DNA from 2 places in the Mesorhizobium sp. B263B2A genome. Region 1 is predicted to be linked to the other one. Evidence: riboswitches for the same ligand, from Rfam matches in the RefSeq annotation. Region 1 holds a riboswitch; the other holds the start of a gene.
The links. Region 1 has a riboswitch for S-adenosylmethionine ahead of metX (homoserine O-acetyltransferase MetX). Riboswitches for the same ligand answer to the same signal wherever they lie in the genome.
Positions count from the first base shown of each region.

Region 2: linked by a shared signal. The riboswitch ahead of LB568_RS31870 (O-succinylhomoserine sulfhydrylase) and the one ahead of metX (homoserine O-acetyltransferase MetX) in region 1 are both predicted to bind S-adenosylmethionine.

Region 1 covers NZ_JAIUIU010000004.1:291,881-296,294, forward strand. The annotation lists gene LB568_RS10645 (DUF1330 domain-containing protein) at 123-443, shown strand; gene metW (methionine biosynthesis protein MetW) at 456-1,070, opposite strand; gene metX (homoserine O-acetyltransferase MetX) at 1,243-2,412, opposite strand; SAM riboswitch at 2,532-2,609, opposite strand; gene hisC (histidinol-phosphate transaminase) at 2,805-3,914, shown strand; gene LB568_RS10665 (prephenate/arogenate dehydrogenase family protein) at 3,970-4,414, shown strand, end outside.
Region 2 covers NZ_JAIUIU010000041.1:9,706-14,119, reverse strand. The annotation lists gene araD1 (AraD1 family protein) at 1-94, shown strand, start outside; gene LB568_RS31880 (ABC transporter substrate-binding protein) at 265-1,038, opposite strand; gene LB568_RS31875 (2'-deoxycytidine 5'-triphosphate deaminase) at 1,138-2,232, opposite strand; SAM riboswitch at 2,321-2,398, shown strand; gene LB568_RS31870 (O-succinylhomoserine sulfhydrylase) at 2,454-3,644, shown strand; gene LB568_RS31865 (ceramide glucosyltransferase) at 3,681-4,414, opposite strand, start outside.

The DNA of each region.
Region 1 (4,414 bases):
GCCGCGGGAGCTTGGGCAGATTGTCCTAGAGACGGAGCATGATCCGAAAACCGCTTCACACCTTTCGGCATCATGCTCTAGCGAGGCCGGCCGATCGGCTTCGATCCGAAGGGAGTAAGATCATGACCGCCTACGCCGTTGCCCATATGCGCCAAGCCACAATGGGTCCGCAGATTGTCGAATATCTGCACAAGATCGATGCCACGCTGGAGCCCTTCGGTGGCCGGTTCCTGGTCCATGGCGGCGATGTCGAGGTGATAGAGAACGACTGGCAAGGCCACCTCATCATCATCGAATTCCCCGACAGGGAGCATGTGCGCGGCTGGTACAATTCGCCGGCCTATCAGGCGATCCTCGCCCTGCGGACCGACAATTCGCAATCCGACGTCATCTTCGTCGACGGTGTCGAACATCCGCACAAGGCCACCGATGTCCTGGACTAGATGCGTGGTGCCTTATCGTTTCAGCAGGAACACCGCCTGCTGGCCGAAGAAGTTCCAGAACCACCAGGGCATCGACAGGCCGATCTTCTGACCGTTGGCGTCGAGCGCGGTTGCCTTTTCCACCGTAGCGCCAAGCTCTTCGCACAGATTGACGAAGTCCCGGATAGTGCAGAAGTGGATGTTGGGTGTGTCGTACCAGGAATAGGGCAGGTCCGAGGTCACCGGCATGCGGCCCTTGACGAACAGTGACAGCCGCACCCGCCAGTGGCCGAAATTGGGGAAGGACACGATCGCCCGGTTGCCGATCCGGAGCAATTCGTCGAGCACCAGCTTCGGGTTGCGGGTGGCCTGCAAGGTCTGCGACAGGACGACGAAGTCAAAGCCCTTGTCGGGATAGAATTCGAGATCCTTGTCGGCATCGCCCTGGATGACCGAGAGGCCGCGCGCCACGCATTCGTTGACGCCACGCTGCGACAATTCAAGCCCGCGGCCGTCGACCTGCTTGGTGTCCTGCAGCAATTCGAGCAGCGAACCGTCGCCCGAACCGACGTCGAGCACCCGCGACTGCGGCGGGATCAGGTTGGCGACGACCTCGAGGTCGACGCGCTGGTTGCCGTTGACGCTCATGATGTCGCCCCTTGCCTGGCGCATGATCCCGATCCGAAAAGTCTGCAACTTTTCGGGGTCATGCGCTGACGCCTGGCACATGATCTCGATCCGAAAAACCTGCAACTTTTCGGGGTCATGCGCTGACGCCTGGCACATGATCTCGATCCGGAAAGTCTGCAACTGTTCGGGATCATGCGCTGAGCCCTCTCGCCCTTGCCGCCGAGCCGATGAAGCCGTTGATGGCGGCGAACAGTTCCGGTTCGTCGAGCAGGAAGGCGTCATGGCCGCGATCGGTCTCGATCTCGACGAAGGATACCGAGGCGCCGGCGGCGTTGAGCGCATGCACGATCGAGCGGCTCTCCTCGGTCGGAAACAGCCAGTCGCTGGTGAAGGACACCAGGCAGAACCGGGTCTTGGTGCCGGCAAAGGCGTCCGCCAACCGGCCGCCATGGTCGGCGGCGAGGTCGAAATAGTCCATCGACCGCGTCATGTAGAGATAGGAATTGGCGTCGAAGCGGTCGACGAAGGTCATGCCCTGGTGTCGCAGATAGCTCTCGATCTGGAAGTCTGCGTCGAAGCCGAAGGTCAGTGCTTCGCGATCCTGCAGGTTGCGGCCGAATTTCCGGTGCAGGGCGGCTTCCGACAGATAGGTGATGTGGGCGGCCATGCGCGCCACCGCCAGACCCTTTTCCGGGCGCTTGCCGTGCTCGAAATATTTGCCGCCATGCCAGTCCGGGTCGGCCATGACGGCTTGCCGGCCGACCTCGTGGAAGGCGATGTTCTGCGAGGAATGGCGCGCGCCAGTGGCGATCGGCAGCGCCGAGAAGACGCGCTCGGGATAGCTCGATGCCCATTCCAGCACCTGCATGCCGCCCATCGAGCCGCCGAGCACGCAGAACAGCTTCTCGATGCCGAAATGGTCGATCAGCATCTGCTGCGCCCGCACCATATCGCGGATGGTGATGATCGGCAGATCGAGCCCATAGGGCTTGCCGGTGGCTGGGTTGGTCGATGCCGGGCCGGTCGAACCCAGGCAGCCGCCGATGACGTTGGAGCAGATGACGAAGAACCGGTTGGTGTCGATGATCCGGCCCGGGCCGATCAGGACTTCCCACCAGCCCGGCTTGCCGGTCACCGGATTGGTGCTGGCGACATGCTGGTCGCCGGTCAGCGCATGGCAGACGAGGATGGCGTTGGAGCGGGCATCATTCAGCGTGCCATAGGTCTGGTAAGCGATCTGGAACGGCGACAGCAGCGTGCCGGCATCGAGCTTGAGCGGCTTGTCGGACCCGAAACGCAACACCGGGCTCGACGGCTTGTCGAACTCGTTGTTGGTCTTTCCTGCGCGCAGAGCGGCCATCAATTCTCTCTTGTTGCACCGTGCTTTCGCGGAAATCGCTGCCGATCTCCGCGTCGCCGATGCGTTCGTCCGGCCGGCAGCGGACAACAAAAAACCGGCATTGCCTTCGCAAAGCCGGTTACGTCACGCAAACGGCCCTTTAGCGAATTGTTTAACGTGGCTGCAAGCCGACCGGCCAAATCACCACGGAACTGTCGCTGTCCTTCTAGAACTCGCCTGGCTCGCCGTCAATGCCGGTCCCGGGCCGGTCCTGAGCCGGTCACTGGGCCGGCAGTTGAGCCGGTTGCTGGGCCGGCCGCCGGCACCAATGGCACCTCTCGACATTGCGGGCCATGGCTTGTATTTCCGCAGCGGCCTCCGGGTGGAGGCGATTTCGACGGATTTTGAAAAAAATGAACCAGATACCGGATCGGGCACGTCCAACGCCGCGCGCGGGCATCATGGACATAGATGCCTACGTGCCCGGCAAGAGCACGGCGCCGGCCGGGGTCGCCAAGGTCTACAAGCTGTCGTCGAACGAGAACCCGCTCGGTCCGTCGCCGAAGGCGATCGAGGCCGCGCGGGAGGTTGCGGGAAAGCTCGACGTCTACCCCGATGGCACGGCGAGGCGGCTGCGCGAGGCGATCGCCGAGGTGCATGGCCTCAACCCGCAGAACATCATCTGCTCCAACGGTTCCGACGAGATCCTTGGCCTGCTGGCGCAGACCTACCTCGCGCCGGGCGACGAGGCCGTGTTCACCGAACACGCCTTCATGGTCTACAAAATCTACATCCAGTCGGCTGGTGCCGCGCCGATCGCGGTCAAGGAGACCGACGAGCGCGCCGACATCGATGCGATACTGGCCGCAATTACGCCGCGCACGAAGATCGTGTTCCTCGCCAATCCGAACAATCCGACCGGCACCTATGTGCCGTTCCAGGAGGTGCGCCGGCTGCATGCCGGCCTGCCGCGCAACGTGCTTCTGGTGCTCGACGCGGCCTATGCCGAATATGTCCGCCGCAACGACTACGAGGCGGGCATCGAGTTGGTCGGCAGTACCGAGAACGTGGTGATGACGCGCACCTTCTCCAAGATCGGCCTCGGCGGGGCGCGGCTCGGCTGGATGTACGGGCCGATGCACATCGTCGATGCGATCAACCGCGTGCGCGGCCCTTTCAACGTCAATGCGACTGCGATCGAGGCCGGCATCGCGGCGATCCGAGACCGTGCCCATGTCGAGCGCAGCGTGGCGCATAACGAGACCTGGCTCGCCTGGCTGAGCCAGGAGATGACCGGACTTGGGCTGCGGGTGACGCCCAGCGTCGGCAATTTCATCCTCATCCATTTTCCCGACGACCAGAAGCATTCCGCGGCGGCGGCCGACGACTACCTGACGGCGCGCGGCTATATTTTGCGGCGCGTTTCCGGCTACGGATTTCCCAACGCGCTGCGCATGACCGTCGGCACCGAAGAGGCCAATCGCGGCGTTGTCGCCGCGCTCACGACATTCCTGAAAAGCTAGAACGCCGAAAAGCCAGAACGCCAAAAAAGCTGGAACGCCCAGAGCTGGAAACACCATGACATCACCGATGTTTGAAAAGATCGCGCTGGTCGGCATCGGCCTGATCGGCTCGTCGCTGGCCCGCGTCATTCGCCGCGAGGGTCTTGCCAGCCATGTCGCCATCTCGACCCGCAGCGCCGCGACACTGGCGCGAGCTGAAGAGCTTGGGCTCGGCTCCTCCTACACCACGGATGCGAAAGAAGCTGTTCGCGACGCCGATCTGGTCATCGTCTCGGTACCCGTCGGCTCATCGGGCGCGGTCGCCGAGGAAATCGCGCCGGCGCTGAAAAAGGGCGCGATCCTCACCGATGTCGGCTCGACCAAGGCCTCTGTCATCGCGCAGATGCAGCCGCATGTGCCTGATGGCGTCCACTTCATTCCCGGACACCCGCTGGCCGGTACCGAAAAATCGGGGCCGGACGCCGGGTTTGCCGACCTGTTCGACAATCGCTGGTGCATCT
Region 2 (4,414 bases), on a different contig from region 1:
CGTGTTCGAGATCGAGGCCGGGGATTTCGGCCTGCCGCTGCGCAATCCGCTCGAGATTGAGCAGCCGGTGAAGGTGGCGGTCAAGGCGCTGTAGCACCAGCTTTCCTTCTCCCCCTGTGGGAGAAGGTGGATCGGCGCGCAGCGCCGAGACGGTTGAGGGGTGCGTGAAGGATCGCCGCCCTTGCCAAGCTGGAACACCCCTCATCCGACCGAGCTTCGCTCGGCCACCTTCTCCCACAGGGGGAGAAGGAAGAGGCAGGAACCTCAATAAATATCGAAGTCGAAATATTTGGCCTGGATCTTCTTGTAGGTGCCGTCGGCGACGATGGCGTCGATGGCCGCGTTGAGCTTGTCGCGCAGTGCGGTGTCGTCGAGGCGCACGGCGATGCCGGCTTGCGTCTCCGTGCCCTTGACGTCTCCAATCATCTTGCAGCAGCCGTCGCTCGCCTTCTTCATCCAGTCCATCAGCACAAACTTGTCCGAGATCACAGCGTCAAGCCGGCCGTTCTGCAGGTCGGTGATCGCTTCCTCCTGGGTCGGGTAGAGTTTTGCCTCCGCGCCTGCCTTGCCATAGACGTCCTGGTCATAGGTGGCCTGCGTGGTCGCAGCCTGGGCGCCGACCGTCTTGCCGGCAAGTGCCGCCGGTTCGGTGGAGGCGATGTCGCTGTCCTTCAAGGCGACCAGGGCGAGCGGCGTCGTATAATATTTGTTGGTGAAGGCGACCTGCTTCTTGCGCTCTTCGGTGATGCTCATCGAGGCGATGATGGCGTCGAACTTCTTGGCCTGCAGGGCGGGGATGATGCCATCCCAGTCCTGGGTGACGATTTCGCACTCGACCTTCATCTGCGCGCACAGCGCATTGGCGATGTCGATGTCGAAGCCGACAACCTTGCCGTCGGAGGTGATGGTGTTGAATGGCGGATAGGCGCCCTCGGTGCCGATTTTCAATTTTTCGGCAGCCTGCGCCGACAGAGAGCCCGCCGCCATCGCCAACATGGCAGCGCCTGCCGCCGATAGGATCCATTTTGAAATCTGCATTTTCTCGTTCCCCTTGAGCGCCGCATCCCGGCGACCGACAAGCCAGCCAAGCATGATGTGCCAGCGCAGGCAAGTATTTTGCCTGGCGGTAATCGGAGCTCAGCGTGCGGCGCGGAAATGCTTGGACAGCTTCAGGCCCTGCGCCTGGTAGTTGGAGCCGAGGTCGGTGCCGTAAAGCGCCTGCGGCCGCTTCAGCATGTGCTCGTAGACCAGCCGGCCGACGATCTGGCCATGATCGAGGATGAACGGCACTTCGTGGCTGCGCACTTCGAGCACCGCCCTGCTGCCGGTGCCGCCGGACGCCGAATGGCCGAAGCCCGGATCGAAGAAGCCAGCATAGTGAACACGGAATTCGCCGACGAGCGGATCGAAGGGCGTCATCTCGGCTGCATAGAGCGGCGGCACATGCACCGCTTCCTGGCTGACGAGGATGTAGAATTCGTCGGGATCGAGCACCAGTTCGCCGGCGCCGCTCTTGTGGATCGGCTCCCAGAAATCGACGACATCCTGCGCGGCGCGCTTGTCGACGTCGACCAGACCGGTGTGATGCTTGCCGCGATAACCGACCAGGCCATCCTTGTCGCCGTTGAGGTCGATCGACAGTGCGATGCCGCCGCCGGAAATGTTCGGTGGTTCGGTGGCGACCAGCATCTCGGCACGGTGCAGTTCATGCAATTCGGCTTCCGAGAGCAGTGCATTGCCGGTGCGGAAGCGGATCTGCGACAGGCGCGAACCGGTGCGCGCGACGATCGGGAAGGTGCGCGGGCTGACTTCCAGATAGAGCGGGCCGTTGTAGCCGGCGGCGATCTTGTCGAACTCGTGGCCGCGGTCGGTCATCACACGGGTGAAGATATCGAGCCGGCCGGTCGAGCTCTTCGGGTTGGCCGAGGCCGAAATGTCCGCCGGCAGCGCCAGGCTTTCGAGCAGCGGCACAATGTAGACGCAGCCGGTTTCCAGCACAGCGCCTTCGGCAAGATTGATCTCGTGCAGCTTCAGGCGATCGAGCTTTTCCGAAACCGTGTGGTTGGGGCCGGGCAGGAAGGAAGCCCGCACCCGCCAGGCCTTGTCGCCGAGCCTGAGATCGAGGCTCGCCGGCTGGATCTGGTCGGCATCGAGCGCGCGCGGCGACTTCAGCGCGCCGGACTGGAACAGCGCCGCAATGTCCTGATCGGGAAGAATGCCTGTCTGCCGCAAGGCTGCGCTCCTGGCCGACGATTTTCTTGTCGCACAAACCTCTTAATGAAGCCGGCAATTGACGCAAGCGTGGGACGGGTCTAAAGGGTCGTTATCCCGTGGTGATTTGGCCGGTCGGCTTGCAGCCACGTTAAACAAGTCGCTAAAGGACCGTTGGCCGCAAGGCCGTATGGACCGGTTGCGACTTTCGCGGCCGGTTTTTTTGTGTCTGGAACAAAGCAATGAGCAACAAGAAGCGCGACTGGAAGCCACAGACAGCCCTCGTTCATGGCGGAACCCTGCGTTCCCAATTCGGCGAGACGTCGGAAGCAATGTACCTCACCCAAGGCTATGTCTACGAGACGGCGCAGGCGGCGGAGGCCCGTTTCAAGGGCGAGGAACCAGGCTTCATCTATTCGCGCTACGCCAATCCGACCGTCGACATGTTCGAAAAGCGCATGTGCGCGCTGGAAGGCGCCGAGGATGCGCGCGCCACGGCGTCGGGCATGGCGGCGGTGACGGCGGCGCTCTTGTGCAGCGTCAAGGCCGGCGACCATATCGTTGCGGCGCGCGCGCTGTTCGGCTCCTGCCGCTGGGTGGTCGAGACGCTGGCGCCGCGATACGGCATCGAAGCGACGCTGGTCGATGGCACCGATATCGCCAACTGGGAGAAGGCGGTCAGGCCCAATACCAAGCTGTTCTTCCTGGAAAGCCCGACCAACCCAACGCTGGAAGTGGTCGACATATCAGCCGTCGCAACACTTGCCAATTCAATCGGTGCGCGGCTCGTCGTCGACAATGTCTTCGCCACGCCGTTGCAGCAGAAGCCGCTGCAGCTCGGCGCCCACATTGTCGTCTATTCGGCCACGAAGCACATCGACGGCCAGGGGCGCTGCCTGGGCGGCGTTATCCTGTCGGACAAGAAGTGGATCGACGAGAACCTGCACGACTATTTCCGCCACACCGGCCCCAGCCTGTCGCCGTTCAATGCCTGGACGCTGCTGAAGGGACTGGAGACGCTGCCGGTGCGCGTGCGCCAGCAGACGGAAAGCGCCGGCAAGATCGCCGATTTCCTCGCCGGGCAGCCGCAGATCGCCCGCGTCATCTATCCCGGCCGCGCCGACCACCCGCAGGCTGATATCGTCAGGAAGCAGATGTCGGGCGGCTCGACGCTGATCTGCCTCGACGTCAAGGGCGGCAAGCAGGCGGCCTTCGCCTTGCAGAACGCGCTGGACATCGTTCTGATCTCGAACAATCTCGGCGATGCCAAGAGCCTGATCACCCATCCGGCGACGACGACGCACAAGAATTTGAGCGACGAGGCCCGGACCGAACTCGGCATCGGGCTAGGTACGCTCAGGCTGTCGGTCGGCCTGGAGGATACCGACGACCTTCTGGAAGACCTCGCGCAGGCGTTGAGGGCAGCCAAATAGGGAAGACAGTCCGGTAGGTCCGTCGAGCAGGCGCGATCAGGCGCTTGACGGCGTCTCCTCCAGTTCGGCCGCCTTGGTGCGGATGGTCATCGCGTTGCCGCGCCAGTCGACAGCGCCGCCGAGCCAGCCACGCGTCCACATCGCCGGCAAGATCAGGTCGCGCACCATGATCGCCGCGACCATGCGCGGCGACAGGTACCAGCCCTTGGACCAGGCCAGCGCGCACTCCGGAAGATAGAAGGCCGCCAACACGGCAAGCGCGGTTGCCCAGAGGCTGAAGCCGGCGCTCGCCGCCGCGACCAGCGCAAGCGCCAGCGGCACCACAGCACCAGTGAGGATTTCGGGCGTGAAGAACAGCGGAAAGGTGACGCGGCGCAAGCGCGCCCAGCGGGCCTGGCGCGACCAGATCTCGCCAAGCCTGCGCCGGCCGAGCGGCTGCTCGAAGGGCGAAGCGACGAGATTGACGCGCAGGCCGAGGCCGTTCACCAGCTTGGTCGCGGCGGCGTCCTCGGCGATCTCGGCCGCCAGCGCGCGAATGCCGCCGCTGGCATCCAGCATCGGCTTGTTCCACAGCATGCTCTTGCCCTGGGCAAAGCCAAGGCCGAGCGCCTCGCCGGCATATTGCCAGCGGGCCTGCAGCGTGTTGAGAAAGGCGCATTCGACCTCGGCCCAAAAACCGTCGGGACGCGAGCCGATTGGCGTCGAGCAGACAAGGCCGGTATCGGCTCGCCACGCCGCCATCAAATGCTGGATGTAGTCCCTGGGCATCA